2 regions of the Cupriavidus sp. 8B genome follow, and region 1 is predicted to be linked to the other one. Evidence: riboswitches for the same ligand, from Rfam matches in the RefSeq annotation. Region 1 holds a riboswitch; the other holds the start of a gene.

Evidence for each region. A riboswitch is a leader RNA that binds a small molecule or an ion and turns the genes downstream of it on or off. The one in region 1 is predicted to bind cobalamin.
Region 2: linked by a shared signal. The riboswitch ahead of ACYP5B_RS08640 (TonB-dependent receptor) and the one ahead of ACYP5B_RS21990 (TonB-dependent receptor plug domain-containing protein) in region 1 are both predicted to bind cobalamin.

What each region holds. Positions count from the first base shown of each region.
Region 1 is NZ_BAAILO010000225.1:938-10,086, reverse strand. It holds gene ACYP5B_RS22015 (sulfite exporter TauE/SafE family protein) at 1-510, opposite strand, end outside; gene ACYP5B_RS22010 (EVE domain-containing protein) at 595-1,089, opposite strand; RNA gene ssrS (6S RNA) at 1,272-1,482, opposite strand; gene ACYP5B_RS22000 (cell division protein ZapA) at 1,796-2,137, opposite strand; gene ACYP5B_RS21995 (hypothetical protein) at 2,134-2,451, opposite strand; cobalamin riboswitch at 2,660-2,904, shown strand; gene ACYP5B_RS21990 (TonB-dependent receptor plug domain-containing protein) at 3,004-4,932, shown strand; gene ACYP5B_RS21985 (FecCD family ABC transporter permease) at 4,948-5,946, shown strand; gene ACYP5B_RS21980 (ABC transporter ATP-binding protein) at 5,952-6,788, shown strand; gene cobO (cob(I)yrinic acid a,c-diamide adenosyltransferase) at 6,781-7,422, shown strand; gene cobT (nicotinate-nucleotide--dimethylbenzimidazole phosphoribosyltransferase) at 7,475-8,515, shown strand; gene ACYP5B_RS21965 (adenosylcobinamide-GDP ribazoletransferase) at 8,559-9,149, shown strand, end outside.
Region 2 is NZ_BAAILO010000090.1:45,696-52,230, forward strand. It holds gene ACYP5B_RS08630 (HoxN/HupN/NixA family nickel/cobalt transporter) at 1-850, opposite strand, end outside; gene ACYP5B_RS08635 (hypothetical protein) at 904-1,158, opposite strand; gene ACYP5B_RS08640 (TonB-dependent receptor) at 1,206-3,467, opposite strand; cobalamin riboswitch at 3,593-3,850, opposite strand; gene ACYP5B_RS08645 (methyl-accepting chemotaxis protein) at 4,143-5,699, shown strand; gene ACYP5B_RS08650 (YjjA family protein) at 5,763-6,239, opposite strand.

The DNA of each region.
Region 1 (9,149 bases):
GGTCATGAACGGCACCGAGACAAAGCCGCCGCCGGCGCCCACCAGGCTGGACAGGAAGCCGATCACGCCGCCCGCGCCCAGCATGCCCGGCGTGCCGGGGAGTTGCCGGTGCGGGGCAGGCTTGCGGTTGCGCAGCATCTGCCACGCCGAAAAGCCGACGAATATGGCGAACAGCAGGGACAGCCAGCTGGTCTTGAGCGCCGCGAAGACCTTGCCGCCGCCGATCATGCCGCCGATCAGGATGCCGGGCGCCAGCGCGAATACCAGCTTCCAGCGCACCATGCCGCGCTTGTGGTGGGCGCGTACCGACGACAGCGAGGTGAACAGGATGGTCGCCATGGAGGTGGCGATGGCCATATGGACGATGGCCTCCTGGGGGAAGGCCAGGGCGGTGAACAGCAGCGTGAGGAAGGGCACCATCAGCATGCCGCCGCCCACGCCAAGCAAGCCGGCGCAGAAGCCGGTAAAGGCGCCGAGCATCAACAGCCCGGGAATCAGGGAAAAGCTCATGAAGCGGAATCGACCTTGTTGGTGTTGTAGTTATGTAGTCGGCAGCCATTGTGTCATGCCGCTGATGCGGCCGTCGGTGCCAGGCTATCGCATCAGCCGCGTGGTGATGAAACGCCATTCGGCCGGGGTCACCGGCGTGATCGACAGCCGGTTGCCGCGGCGTAGCACAACCATGTCGGCCAGTTCCTCGTGCGCGCGCAGGTCGGCCAGCGAGATCAGTGGGCCCTTGCCGACAAAGCGCACGTCAACCAGCATCCAGCGCGGCGCATCTGGCTTGGCGGCAGCGTCGTAGTAATCGCTCTTGGGGTCGAACTGGGTGGGATCGGGGTAGGGCTGCGAGCTGACCTCGGCCAGGCCGGCAATGCCGGGCTGCGGGCAGGAGGAGTGATAAAACAGCACGCCGTCGCCGATGCGCATGCCGTCGCGCATGAAGTTGCGGGCCTGGTAGTTGCGCACGCCGGTCCATGGCAAGGTGCCGCGCTCGGCCAGCATATCGATGCTGGCCTCGTCGGGTTCCGACTTCATCAGCCAGTACTGGCGGGCGCGCGCGGCGGCATTGGCTTGCGTGGATCGGCTCATGGGCGGGCAGGGGCGGGCGTGACGTTGGCGACAGCGATATGGTGCAGCAAGCACGGCCAAAAGAAAACCGTCTGACGGATGTGGGCCGTGGAGGAAAAACGAAAAGGGGGCGCTGCGGAGGTGACGCGCGAATGCGCGCCACAAAAGGAAAAGGCGGTGGTCGAATAACCACCGCCTTTAGAGGGGTCCCCGCCTCGGCCGCTGGATCGGCATCCTGAACCCAAGTGAGGTTCAGAGTGGCTGCGGAAGCCGCATTTCGGGTACATCACTGATTCAGGGAGTCCAAACTGAAACTATGAATCAAGCGACGCGCTCGCCCACACGGCATAATCCCGCACCAACAAATGCTTATCGGTTCAAGGAATATGATCCTGACGAACCAGGCAGGGAAACTGTCAAACGTCTGACTCTTTTTGCACTGCCAAACATGCTGCTTTGGCAAGGCTGTCAGACGTTTGCCGTTTCTAACTTGGATGGGATGAAAACGGCGGTCAGGCGCGATAACCCGACCTAAGGTACCGCAACTATGTGGCTTGGTGCGGCTTGGCTCCACTATACACCGCGAGGCTTTCCATACCAAGCCCGTCTTTGCGTATCGTTACATTTTGCTGACGCGCGCGGCATGTGGGGCACATCGAGCCGATATCGCCACCATGGCGCTGCGCGCCTGTGCCGTGCGGTACACCACCGGCGAGAGGCTAAGCGTTCAGCTGCGCGGTACGGGCGAATTGGTGCCCACATGCGCGTACTGGCGCAGGGCTTCGTCCGCGCGTTCGTTCAGCTCGCGAATGCGTGCACGCACGGCATCAACGGGAATCGCACCGTCCTCCTGCTGCTTGCGCTTGAGCGAGAGCAGGTCCGAGGCGATGCTGATGGCGGCCATCACGGCAACGCGTTCCACGCCCTTGGCGGATACCCCGCCCTTGAGCCGGGTCATCTGGTCGTCTACCAGTGCCACGGCTTCCAGCAGCGCGGCCTCGTTGTCGGGGGCAATGGCGAACCGGTAGGACTGGCCGGCAATGTTCACTTCGACTTGCTTATTGCTCATGCGTTTTCTCCAGGTGCCTTTTGTTCGGCGCGGCTGGCGGCCTCGCCTTCGCCCAGCAGATCGAGCTGGCGGGCGTCGCTGGCGGTGGGCAGCTTGTCCAGGATCGACTGGATGCGCAGCTGCGCTTCCTCGATCTTGATATTGAGCAGCTCGCGGTCGGCGGCCATGGCTTCGCGGTCGCCGCGCAGCTGGCTGGCCTCGGCCTGCAGGCGTTCGATCTCCTCCCGCAGGCGCTGGTTCTCCGCCGCCAGGGTATCGGCATGGTGCAGCACACGCCCGATCTTGGCGGCGAGTTGTTCGAGTTCGGTGAGCATAGAGCCTGTCATATCTAGGGTCTCGGGTTTTGGGATTTTAGCCCAAGCGCTATCGTGCGGACGGCGAACGCAGACGTGTGTGACCGGGCCTGCGCGCCGAAGTTGCATGCATCGTCGCTTAACGGCATCCGTGGCGCCGGCTTTATGCCTGTTTTCAGGCGCTTTCCTGCGTTTTTTCCGCGCCATTGACGCTGGGCTTGAAACTGCCTACACTCGCGCACGTTCCAGGTGCTCGTAATCCTATTCACTACAGGGTTGCAGTTCAACGGGAAACAGGGAGCCAGCCGTCGCCGCCAGGGCAGGGCCGTGCCAACCTGTGCTGCCCCCGCAACGGTAAGCGACCGCGATCGCAAGATCGCAAGGCCGACCACTCAGCCACTGAACCGCAAGGTTCGGGAAGGCGGTCGGACTGGCGTCGCCAGCCCGGATACCGGCCTGAACGAGAGTGCGCCGCCCTCCCGCTGCTTCTTGCCGCGCAAGCCAGCGGCGCGCTTCGTCGCCAGACGGTCCGCGGGGGAACGGACCAGGCAGCTCTCTCCCACAATCCGCATCATGCGCTCATCGTCTTACAAGTCGAGCCGTCCGGCATCGCCGGCGCGCCAGACCGCCCCCGCTATCCATTCCTGGCCACTGCCCGCGACCCTGATCGCTTTGCTCGCCGTGTGCGCGCCCGGCGCCGCGATGGCCCAGGCCAGCGAAGCTTCCGCCGTACAGCCGGCCGCCGACGCGCAGCTCGCGCCGGTGGTGGTCAGCGCCAACCGCACTGCCCAGCCGCTGACCGAGGCACTGCCGCACACCACGGTGGTGACCCAGCAGGACATCGTCAACTCGCAGGCCATCGACCTGCGCTCGCTCCTGCGCACGCAAGCCGGCGTGGAGTTTGCCGCCAATGGCGGCCTGGGCGCCAATACCACCCTGTTCATGCGCGGGGCCAACGGCAACCAGACGTTGATCCTGATCGACGGCGTGCGGGTTTCGTCGGCCAGCAGCGGCACGGCCCAGTTGTCGAACATCCTGCCCGACCAGATCGACCATATCGAAATCGTGCGCGGCAACGTCTCCGCGCTGTACGGCTCGGATGCCATCGGCGGCGTGGTGCAGATCTTCACGAAGAGCGGCGCGGGCCAGGCCCCCGCGGCCAACGCGCAGATCGAGTACGGCAGCAACAATACGCGCCAGGGCACGGTGGGCTACGGCGGCCAGATCGGCGATACGTCGTTCAATATCACCGGCTCGGCCATCAAGACCGACGGCTTCTCGGCCGTCAACACCAAGCAGCAGCCCAAGGCCAACCCCAACGACAACCCCTACGAGAACAAGAGCGTATCGGGCCAGGTCAAGCATCGCTTCACCAGCGACTGGGACGCCGGCGTCACTGCCTACTACTCCAAGAGCAAGCTCTCCTACGACAGCACGGCCGGCAAGCCCACCGATGTCTGGTGGATGAACAGCGAGCTGTACACGGTTTCCGCCTTTGTTAACGGCAAGATTACGCGGGACTGGACCACGCATTTCAAGGTGGCCCAGAGCGAGGACCGCAGCGAGAACACCTTGAACGGCGTGTTCAATAGCCGTTTCAACACGCGCAACCGCCAGTACACCTGGCAGAACGAGTACGCGCTGGCTCCCTCGCATACCGTGCTGTTCGGCGCCGAGCACGCGCAGCAGGAGCTTGACTCGAGCTCCTACACGGCGCCCACGCGCAATATCACCTCGGTGTTCGGCGGCTACGACGGCCGCCTCGGCAAGCACCAGTTGCAGCTCAATGTCCGCAACGACCACTACTCGGATTTCGGCAACAAGGCCAGCTACTTCGCCGGCTACGGCTATAACGTGACCAACGCGCTGAAGCTGATCGCCAACGCCAGCAATGCGTTCCGCGCGCCGACGTTCAACGAACTGTACTTCCCGGGCTTTGGCCAGCCCGGCATCCAGCCCGAGCGCGCCAAGTCGTTCGAGCTGGGCGCGCAGTACAACACCGACGCCGCCGGGCTGCTGCGCGTGACCGCGTTCCAGACCCGCTACGACAACCTGATCACCTCGGCGCTGCAGCCCAATGGCTTGTTCCTGGCGCAGAATGTCAACAAGGCCAAGGTGCAGGGCATCGAAGCCTCGTGGCGCGCCAAGCTGATGGGCACCGACGTGGGCGCCAGCATCACCTTCCAGAACCCGGTGGACGAGCAGAGCAATACGCAGCTGCTGCGCCGCGCGCGCCGCCATGCCGCATTCGACGTGGGCCGCCAGTTTGGCGACTTCCGCCTGGGCGGCGAGTGGATCATTTCCTCGACGCGCATGGACAGCGGCTCGCGTACGCTGGGCGGATACGGTATCGTCAACCTCAATGCCCGCTATAACATCGACAAGCAATGGTTCGTTGCCGCCCGTGTGGAAAACCTGTTCGACAAGAACTACCAGCTCGCCTATCCCTACAACACGCAAGGACGCGCCGGCTTTGTCACGCTGGGCTGGCGTCAGAAATGATGGTGGCTGCCTGACATGCGCCGCGCGCTAGCCGTCTGGCTGATGCTTGCCGCCGCCGGCGTGGCGGTGTTCCTGCTGTCGCTGGCGGTGGGCAGCGTGTCGCTGTCGGGCGCGCAGGTCTGGCAGGCGCTGTCCGGCGGCGCCGACGATACCGCTGGCGCCATCGTGCGCGAGCTGCGGCTGCCCCGCGCGGCGGCCGCGTTCGCCTGCGGCGGCCTGCTGGCCCTGACCGGCGCGCTGATGCAGGTGCTGCTGCGCAACCCGCTGGCCGAGCCCTATGTGCTGGGCGTGTCGGGTGGCGCGGCCACCGGCGCGCTCACCGCCATGTTGATGATGTGGCCGCTGTGGACGGTGCAGGCCGGCGCGGCCGGCGGCGCGCTGTTCTCGATGGTGCTGGTGGCCACGCTGGCGCGGCGCGACCTGCTGCATCCGCAGGTGCAGGGCGGCCATCATGAGGCCGGCTCGCGCCTGCTTCTTACCGGCGTGATCCTGGCCGCGGGCTGGGGCGCGTTGATCACCCTGATCCTGAGCGTGGCGCCCGAGGCCCGCTTGCGCGGCATGTTGTTCTGGCTGACCGGCGACCTGGGCGGCACCGCCAGCTACGGGCTGGCGCTGGGCGCGCTGGCGCTGGCCGTGCTGCTGGCCATGCCGATGGCGCGCTCGCTCAATGCCATGCTGATGGGCGAGACCGTGGCGCAGGCGCTGGGCGTGCGCGTCGGCGTGGTGCGCATGTCGGTGTTCGTGCTGGCCTCGCTGGCCATCGCGGTGGCCATTACCTCGGCCGGCTCGATCGGCTTTGTCGGGCTGGTGGTGCCGCACCTGGTGCGCCTTGCCTGGGGCAACGACCAGCGCTTGATGCTGCCTGCCTCCGCCTTGCTCGGTGGCACGCTGCTGATGGCCGCCGACCTGGTGGCGCGCACGGTGATTGCGCCCGCGCAGCTGCCGGTGGGCGTGATCACGGCGCTGCTGGGTGTGCCGACCTTCCTCTTCTTGCTGCTGCGCAGGCCGCGCTGATCCCTATGCCGACCTGGAACGAACCCGTTACCCCCTGTCCGCCGCTGGTGCTGCAGTCCTTGCAGCTGCGCGCCGGCGCGCGCTCGCTGCTCGATGGGCTGAGCCTGTCCATGCAGGCGGGCGAGCTGTGGTGCATCGTGGGCCCGAACGGCGTCGGCAAATCCACGCTGATGTCGGTGCTGGCCGGCCTGCGCAAGCCGGACGGCGGCGTGGTGCTGCTGGATGGCCGCGCGCCGCTGGAGACGCCGCCCGCTGCCCTGGCATTGCGCCGCGCCTACCTGCCGCAGGCGGTGCACGACACCTTCTCGATGTCAGTGCGCGACGCCGTGGCGGTAGGCCGTCACCCGCATCTGTCCGGCTGGGGCTGGGCCGGCCGCGAGGACGACGCGGTGGTCGCCGCGGTGATGCGCGAGATGGATCTCGATGCGCTGGCCGGGCGCGATGTGCTGACCCTGTCCGGCGGCGAGCGCCAGCGCGTTTCGCTGGCCGCCACGCTCGCGCAACAGGCGCCGCTGTTGATGCTGGACGAACCCGCCGCCCATCTCGACCTGCGCCACCAGATCATGGTGCTGGAAACCCTGGCCCGGCTGGCACGCGCCGGCCGCCATGCCATCGTGGTGATCCTGCACGACCTTAACCTGGCGCGGCGCTACGCGACCCATGCTTTGCTGCTGGCCGAGGATGGCCTCTGCCTGCACGGCCTGGCGGCGCAGGTCCTGACCCCCGCGCATTGCTCGCACGCGCTGCGCACGCCCATTGTCAGCGTCAGCGACGGCCGCCATACCGCGCTGATTGCCGATGGGGCGCATTCCCCCGAACAAGACGGAACCCAACATGACTGAACCCAAAGCCTTTGAGACTTCCACGTCGGAAGACGCCGCCCGCGACGACCGCCACAAGGCGCGCATGGTGCGCAAGAAGGATGTCGTGGATGCCAAGATTGCCGCTGCGCAGGACGAGCGCGGCGTGATCGTCATCACCACCGGCAACGGCAAGGGCAAGTCCAGCTCCGGCTTTGGCATGGTGGTGCGTGCGCTGGGCCATGGCATGCAGGCCGGCGTGGTGCAATTCATCAAGGGCGCGATTCCCAGCGGCGAGGAACTGTTCCTGCGGCGCTTTCCGGAGCAATGCGCCTTCCACGTGATGGGCGAGGGCTACACCTGGGAAACCCAGGACCGCGCGCGCGACGTGGCCAAGGCCCAGGCCGCGTGGGAGGTGGCGCGCTCGCTGCTGCGCGACCCGTCGATGGGACTGGTCCTGCTGGACGAGCTCAATATCGCGCTCAAGCTGCACTACCTCGATGTGGACACCGTCATCGCCGACCTGCGCGCCCGCCCGCCGATGCAGCACGTGGTCATCACCGGCCGCGGCGCACCGCCCGCGCTGATCGAGGCGGCGGATACCGTGACGGACATGACGCCGGTCAAACATGCCTTCCAGCAAGGCATCAAGGCCCAACGTGGCGTCGAGATGTAAAACGTCTATTCTTGTTCCAGCGAATCTTCATCAAGAATCACCAAGAAACACCATGCTGTTACCCGCCATTGCCCCGCTAGACGTCTCCTTGCGACCAACCCTGCAAGCCGCCATCGATGCCAAGACCAAGCCGCTCGGCGCGCTCGGCCGGCTCGAGGACCTGGCCTTGCAGATCGGCCTGATCACCGGCAGCGGCACGCCTGAGCTCAAGCGTCCCGCGGTGATCGTGTTCGCTGGCGACCATGGCGTGGCCGATGCCGGCGTGAGCGCCTATCCGGCCGAGGTCACGGCGCAGATGGTGCTCAACTTCCTGGCCGGCGGCGCCGCCATCAATGTGTTCTCGCGCCTGCACGGGCTGGCGCTGGAGGTGGTGGACGCGGGCGTGCGCGCGCCGCTGCCGTCCGCGCCCGGGCTGGTCAACTGCCGCATCGCTGCGGGCACGCGCAATTTCGCCTTTGAGCGCGCCATGAGCGCGGAGCAGGTGCAGGCGGCGCTCACCGCCGGCATGGCGCGCGTGCTGCGCCACGCCCAGCTGGGCAGCAACGTGATCGGCTTCGGCGAGATGGGCATTGCCAATACCTCGTCGGCTGCCTGCCTGGTGAGCCGGCTTACCGATACACCGATTGAGGATTGCATCGGCCGCGGCACCGGCCTGGACGACGCGGGCCTGGCGCGCAAGCGCGCGGTGCTGGCGCAGGCGCTGGCGCTGCACGCCGACGCCGTGGAACCGCTCGACGTACTGGCGGCCTTCGGCGGCTTCGAGATCGCCATGATGACCGGCGCGTTCCTGGCCGCGGCCGCCAGCCGCATGGTGATCCTGGTCGATGGCTTTATCGCGTCGGCCGCGCTGCTGGTGGCGCAGCGTCTCGCGCCCGAGGTGCTCGCGTACTGCGTGTTCTCGCATTGCTCGCACGAGCACGGCCACCGGCGCTTGCTGGAACACTTCGGCGCGCAGCCGCTGCTGGCGCTGGACCTGCGCCTGGGCGAAGGCACCGGCGCCGCGCTGGCCTATCCGCTGGTGGCATCGGCCGCGGCCTTCCTGCGCGAGATGGCCACCTTCGGCGCCGCCGGCGTTAGCACCGCGTCGGCGTAGACTGCGCCAGCGCTCCTGCTACTTCGCCCAACCCACCCGGCCCATGCTCGACGAACTTCGCTACTTCCTGACCGCAGTCGGCTACTTCACGCGGGTGCCGGTGCCGCGCTGGGTCGGCTTTGCGCCGCACTACCTGAATGCGGCGGCGCGCTATTTCCCGCTGGTGGGCTTGCTGGTCGGCGTGCTGGGCGCGCTGGCTAGCTGGGGCGCGCTGCAATGGTGGCCGCCTGGCGTGGCCTTGCTGCTGGGCATGGCCGTGACGCTGCTGGCTACCGGCGCTTTCCACGAAGACGGCCTGGCCGACTGCGTGGATGCTTTCGGCGGCGGCTACCGGCGCGAGGACGTGCTGCGCATCATGCACGACTCGCGCATCGGCGCCTTCGGTGCCATCGCGCTGGTGGTGGCGCTGCTGCTGAAGTGGCAACTGCTGGTGGCGATTGCCGCGCGTAGCGGCATCGTGGAGTTGCTGCTGGTGCTGGTGGCTGCGCATGCGGCCAGCCGCGCCATGGCGGTGAGCTATCTTGCCACGCTGGACTATGTACGCGCCGAGGGCAAGGCCAAGCCGGTGGCGCAGCGGCTGTCCGGCATCGGGCTGGGTTTCACGCTGCTTTGCGGTGCGTTGCCCCTGTTGCTG
Region 2 (6,535 bases), on a different contig from region 1:
CAACGACAACCGAGACCAGCGTGATGGTCATGTTGTAGTAGAGCTTGCGGATCGGCTTGGTGAAGGCCCAGCCGTAGGCGCCCAGCATCAGGATGCCGTCGGTGGTGTCCACCAGCGACATGGCGGCGGTGAACAGGGCGGGGAACACCATGATGGTCCAGAAGGGCACGCCCTTTGCAGCTTCGGCGGCGGACAGGCCGAACAGCGCTACCTCCGTCGCGGTGTCGAAGCCGAGGCCGAACAGCAGCCCCATCGGGAACAGGTGCCAGCTGCGGCTGGCCAGCCGGAACAGCGGGCGGAACAGCCGCGACAGCACGCCGCGGTTGTTCAGCAGCAGGTCCAGGTCCTGCTCCTTGAGCGCTTCGCCGCGCCTGACCGCGCGAAAGGCGCGCCACACGGAGATCAGGATCAACAGGTTGAAGAAGGCCAGCAGGAACAGGAACAGCGCGGAGACGCTCGTGCCGATCATGCCGCCCACGGCTTTCATATCGGCAAAGCGCGTTTGCAGCGCGGCGGCGGCCACCGCGATGCCGATCGACATCAGCGTAACCACGGTGGAGTGGCCGAGCGAGAAGGAGAAGCCGACCGTCACCGGGCGCTTGCCTTCCTGCATCAGCTTGCGCGTGACGTTGTCGATGGCGGCGATGTGGTCGGCGTCCACGGCGTGGCGCAGGCCGAGCGTGTAGGCCAGCACGGCGGACGCCAGCAGCATGGGGTGGTCGCGGAACGCCACCAGTGCCCACAGCCAGGCGCCGACATTGGCGGCGATCAGGAAGACGTAGAGCGCAACGACCTTGCGGCGCACGTCGGCGTCCTGGTCGTTGAAGATGCTGGCGAGAAAGCGGAACATGAGCGGTCCGTGAAAGATCGGGGATTCTGAGTGGATGGACGCCAGGCTGGGATTCATGCCCGCCGGCGGCGCCCGCGAAACAACCTGCGCCAGCCGATCACCACGCCACTGGCGCAGACTACCAGCCCGGCGAGCGAAAGCAACCAGACGGCTGCGTCCCAGGCCGGGCGATGGCGCAGCAGCCAGCCAAAGTCCCAGCTGTGCGCGGCATTGAACAGCCAGCGGTAGGCACGGCGGCGGCGGCCCAGCAGGTTGCCGGTGTCCGGGTCGATGCAGGCCCAGGTCGCAGGTCGCGGCGGTGTCGTCAAGGCAGCAGGCGTCCCGCCAGCATGAAGGCGTGCTTGCCATGGCCGGCTTAGAAGTAGAAGTTGGCCGACAGCTCGGCCGCGCGCGGCCGGCCCAGCAGCCACTGGTTGCCGCTGTTGCCGGAGGACTCGGCATAGTCGCGGTTGAACAGGTTGTAGACGCGCAGCGTCAGCGCCGTCTTGCGCGATACGCGCCATTGCAGCGAGGCATCCACCACCGTGTACGACGGCATGGTCGTGGTATTGGCATTGTTGGTGTAGCGCTTGCCCACGTAGCGCAGGCCACTGCCCAACTGCCACTGCGGCGCGAAGGCCCACGTCAGCCACAGGTTGGCCGCCTGCTGCGGCACGCTGGTGGGTACATTGCCGTTGCGCGAGACCAGCGCGCCGTTTGTGCTTTCCGCGAAGTCGTCGTAGCGGGCGCGCAGCACGGCTGCGTTGGCGTCCACCCGCAGTCCGCGCATCAGTTCCACGCTGACCGAGCCTTCGAGCCCGCGCGAGGATTGCTCGCCCACCTGCACCGACAGCGCGGGGTTGTTGGCGTCGCGGGTGAGCAGGTTCTTCTTGGCGATCTGGTAGGCGGCAAAGGTCCATTCGCCGCGCTGGTTCCAGAACGATTGCTTGACGCCGGCTTCGATCTGCCTGCCGGTAGCCAGCTTGAAATCCTTCTGCGCGTCCGAGGTGGAGATCAACGCGCCGAGCGGATCGGTGGCGGTGGCGTACTGCGCGTACACCGACAGCGCGGGCGTGAATTCGTAGACCGTGCCCGCGCGCCACGTGACATTGTTGAAGCTGCGCGTCCAGTCGTCGCCCGTGACCAGGTTGCCGCGTTCCAGCTGGGCATGGTCCAGCCGCACGCCGCCGATCACCGACCATTGCCGGGTCAGCTTGAGGCGGTCCTCGCCAAACAGCGCGGCTTGCGTGGTGTGGGTGCGAAAGCGCGGCGACGTGACGATGCCCGGCGGGCTGAAGAACTGGCCCGGGTCGAACTGGTAGGCATTGACGGTGGACGCGCCGCCATAGGGCGAGTTGCTGCTGTTGGTGTAGTGGATGCGGTTGACGTCAAAGCCCACCATGGCCGTATTGGCCATGCCGAACAGCTGGCCATCGAGCTTCAGGTCGGCGCGGTCGCCCACCTGTTCCTGGTCATGCAGGATCTCCAGGTAGTCGGTGCGGCGCACCTGGCCGGTCGCGGGCAGGAAGGTATAGGACTCGGCGTCGCGCCAGTGGCGCTGGCTGGTGAGGTAATAGAACTGGTTGCGCACCGTGACGCGCTCGTTGGGTTGCCACTGCGCCGCGAGCCGGGTCCAGCGGTCGCGGTAGGTAATCTCGGCATCGCCCACGTTGTAGTTCTTCTTGCGCAGGGCGGGGTCCAGGCTGCCGTTGACCAGCGGCGTGCCCAGGTATTGCATCGGGTGCTGGTCGGCGTCGTCATAGGACAGCGTCAGGCTGAACTCGGGCGATACGTCCAGCCGCACCGCGGCCGACACCGCCAGGCTGCGGGAGTCTCCCCGGTCCACCCAGCCGCCGGAGCGGCCGTAGTTGGCGTTGAAGCGGTAGGAGAGGTTTTCGTTGACCGCGCCGCCGCTGTCGAAGGCGGCGCGCGCCGTTTTCTGGGTGCCGCCGGTGAGCTGCAGCTCGTTGGCGATCGGTGCGCGCATTGGCTTCTTTGGGATGACGTTGACCACGCCGCCAATCGCGCCCTCGCCAACTATCACCGAGGCCGCGCCGCGCAGCACTTCGATGCGGTCCACCGACCAGGTATCGAAGGGGAAGGTGACGGTGCCGGAGGCCACGTAGAGCCGCGTGCCGTCGTACAGCTGCATCACCGAGCCTTGTCCTGCGAAGCCCCGTGCCGCGAGCGCCGTCCCGCCATTGCCGGGCGCGCCATTGGAGGTGATGCCGGTGGCGCGCGTAACGGCCTCGCGCACTGACAAATCGCCGCGTTCGCGGATGGTATCGCCGGACAGGACTTCCACGCTGGCCGGTGTTTCCAGTGGGGTCAGGCCAAGGCGGCTGCCGGTGCTGGCGGGCTCCGACAGCGCCAGCCCCGATGGCTGCGAGGCGCTGCTGACTACCACCGGCGGCAGCACGGTGCCGTCCGCGCGGGAAGGCTGCGATCGTGCTCGCTCGGACGGTTGCACATCGTCCGCTGCCCAGGCGACATCCGCGCCTAAGCCGGCAAAGGCACCCAGCGACAGCGTGAGCGCGCAATGGTGCGCGAGCTTGCGCGGCTTGGGGGCGCGATGTGGCTTGAGTGGCTTGAGGGCCGCGACCGAGGCGGGGCGGGCAAGGCGAGGACGCGCGGACATGGACTTTCCATCGTTGGCCGTGGGCGACCCCGCCCGGCGGCAATAAACGAACAAGCCACGGACGAGCGCGCAGTGACGGCCGGGCGCGTGGCTGGCCGTCTCACGCCTGGCCGCCCGTCCGCAGCCCCGGTGATTGGTCGAAGGCCGGTATCCGGGCTCGCAGGGGGACGCCTGCCGCTGGGGCGCGTCCGGGGTGCCGCCTTCCCACGCGTTGATGCGCAGTGGCTGCCACGGCCTGTTGGCGCGGCGTGACACCTTTTTACCTGCTGACCGTTGCGGGGGCAGCACAGGATTAGCCGCGGCATGGCCGGCGGCGCACCTGTTTCCCGTTTAACCCCCGCCGCGCGCTGCGAGCCGGGGGCACCTTCGAACCCTTGGCAGTCCAATTGCAAGTCAATTGCAATTACGAGTGGAATGCGAGGCGCATTGTAGCCGTTTTTCAGCGGCTTTCGGCGCCTGATGGCAGATGTATTTTTGCACCGTGCGGGTGCGCGAGCGTTCCGGTCCGGCGCAGCCTGTCGCCATCTTGGTGCTTTGTGCGGCATTTTTCGCGCTTCTTGGCTTTTTCGTGCCGTCCTGCCGCAGCTGTCCCTAAAGAAGACGAATCAGGCTCCGATATCCGGAGATGCCGCATGCCTCCCGCATGACCGGCCATTGCCCCGAAGAGCGAATGCCATGAATCGTCTGACCCTGCGAAAGAAGCTGTGGATCCCCCTTGTGCTGGCCTGGCTCGGCTTGCTGTTGCTGACCGTGATGCACGCCGTTCAGACCCGCCAGCTGCAAATGGCCGATCGCCGCGGCGAACTGGCGAACATCGTCGACATGTCGCTCTCCCTGGTGAGCGACTACGCCGAGCAGGCGCGCCAGGGCAAGATGTCCGAGGCCGATGCCAAGGCCCAGGCCACCGCCCGCGTTGCCGCGCAGCGTTATGGCAAGGATGGCTACATCACCATCGTTGGTGCGGATTCCGTGCTGTTGATGCATCCCATCAACGCCAAGCTCAATGGCAAGAACATGCGCGACTTCAAGGATGCCAAGGGCAACGCCTTGTACGTCGATATCGCGGCCCGCGGCGCGTCGGCCGAAGGCGCCGGCCACCTGGACTACTGGTGGCCCAAGCCGGGCAGCGACCAGCCGAGCCCCAAGATCGGCTACGTGGCGCGCTTCAAGCCGTGGGGCTGGGACCTGGTCGCAGGCACGTACATGGATGACGTGGAGGCACAGTTCCGCTCCTCGCTGTATCAATCGCTCGGCCTGCTGGTGCTGCTGGGCATCGTGATCTCTGCGGTGGCCACGCTGCTGATCCGCAGCATCCAGAGCTCGGTGGGCGGCGAACCCGCTACCGCTGCGGCGCTTGCCCTGCGCATGGCCGGCGGTGACCTCACCGCGTGCGTTGAAACCCACCCGGATGACCGCTCCAGCCTGATGTACGCCATCGGCCATATGCGCGACCAGCTCGCCGGCACGGTGGCGGGCATCCAGCAGTCGGCCGATTCCATCACCTCGGCGGCGCAGGAGATTGCCTCGGGCAATACCGACCTGTCGAGCCGCACCGAGCAGCAGGCGGCCTCGCTGCAGCAGACCGCCGCCAGCATGGAGCAGATCACCGCGACTGTGCGCCAGAACGCCGACAACGCCAAGGAGGCCAGCCAATACGTGGCCGACGCCTCGCAGATCGCGCAGCAGGGCGGCAGCGTGGTCAGCCAGGTGGTGGACAAGATGCGCGGCATCACCGCCAGCTCGCGCAAGATCAACGACATCATCGGCGTGATCGACGGCATCGCCTTCCAGACCAATATCCTGGCGCTGAACGCGGCGGTGGAAGCCGCGCGCGCCGGCGAGCAAGGACGCGGGTTTGCGGTGGTGGCGGGTGAGGTGCGCAACCTGGCGCAGCGCAGCGCGGGCGCGGCCAAGGAAATCAAGACGCTGATCGTGGAGTCGGTGGGCCAGGTCGACAGTGGCTCGGCGCTGGTGGAGCAGGCCGGGCAGACCATGGCCGAGATCGTCAATGCGGTCAGCCGCGTGACGTCGATCATGGATGGCATCGCCTCGGCCACCGCCGAGCAGCGCACCGGCATCGAGGAGGTCAATCGCGCGGTCGCGCAGATGGACCAGATGACACAGCAGAACGCTGCGCTGGTGGAGCAGGCGAGCGCGGCCGCCGCGTCACTGGAAGACCAGGCCGGCGCGCTGCACCATGCCGTGTCGGCCTTCCGCCTGTCGCCCGCCTGAGCACTAACCAAGCGCTAACCAAGCGCTAACCAAGCGCTTGCCAGGCATCAAGCGCGCTTTGTCCTACAGCAGCGATTTGCCCTGCGCGAGGATCTTGTCGCAGACCTGCTTGGTGACCTGGTCCTTGAGGCCGCCGCCGCTCAGGTCGAACTGCTTGCCATCGCTGCTGCTCAGGATGCCCTTGGCGCCGCTGGTGTAGCCGGCATCCGACGTGGGCGAGCCGCCGCCGACCTTGCCCAGCAGTTTGTCCTTTACCGAGGCGGCGCCGCTGGCCCCGCCAAGGTAGTTGTTCTTCACGCAGTACTCCAGGATCCCGGCGACATTGCCGGTACTGCCCGAGCTCAGCGATTGCAGCGAGGGCATTCCACCCATCCCGCCCAAGCTGCTGCCCAGGCCGCTCAGGCCACCGGACGAACTCTCCGTGCCGCCCTGCGTGGCGCCTTTGAGCAGGTCGCCGATCTGCGCATGTGCGGTTGCCACCGGTAGCAGCGCGGCGATCAGGATCTTCACGGCGGTGGTGCGATAGAGGCTGGCGTTCATGCGGCGTCCTTCTGGCTGGGTGGGGACAGTCTTCACTATAGTGCTTGCCGCGACGGCCATGGTCCATCGCTGCTGTGGCTTTCCCTTCTCGCGGCACTACCCGATTTGCATGACGCACGCATTAAGCGAGGCGTCGCGCATGCCATCTAACGACCTGTGGGTTCTATTCGAACCCCGTGTTCGTGACTGTCGCTTCCGGCACCTAAGGCAAGGCGCATACCCGCTGGCAGGGCAACGCGCTCCGATCTGAAAGTTCTCGTGCGCTGTATTCAGACCTTTGCACGTGTCCCAGCCAC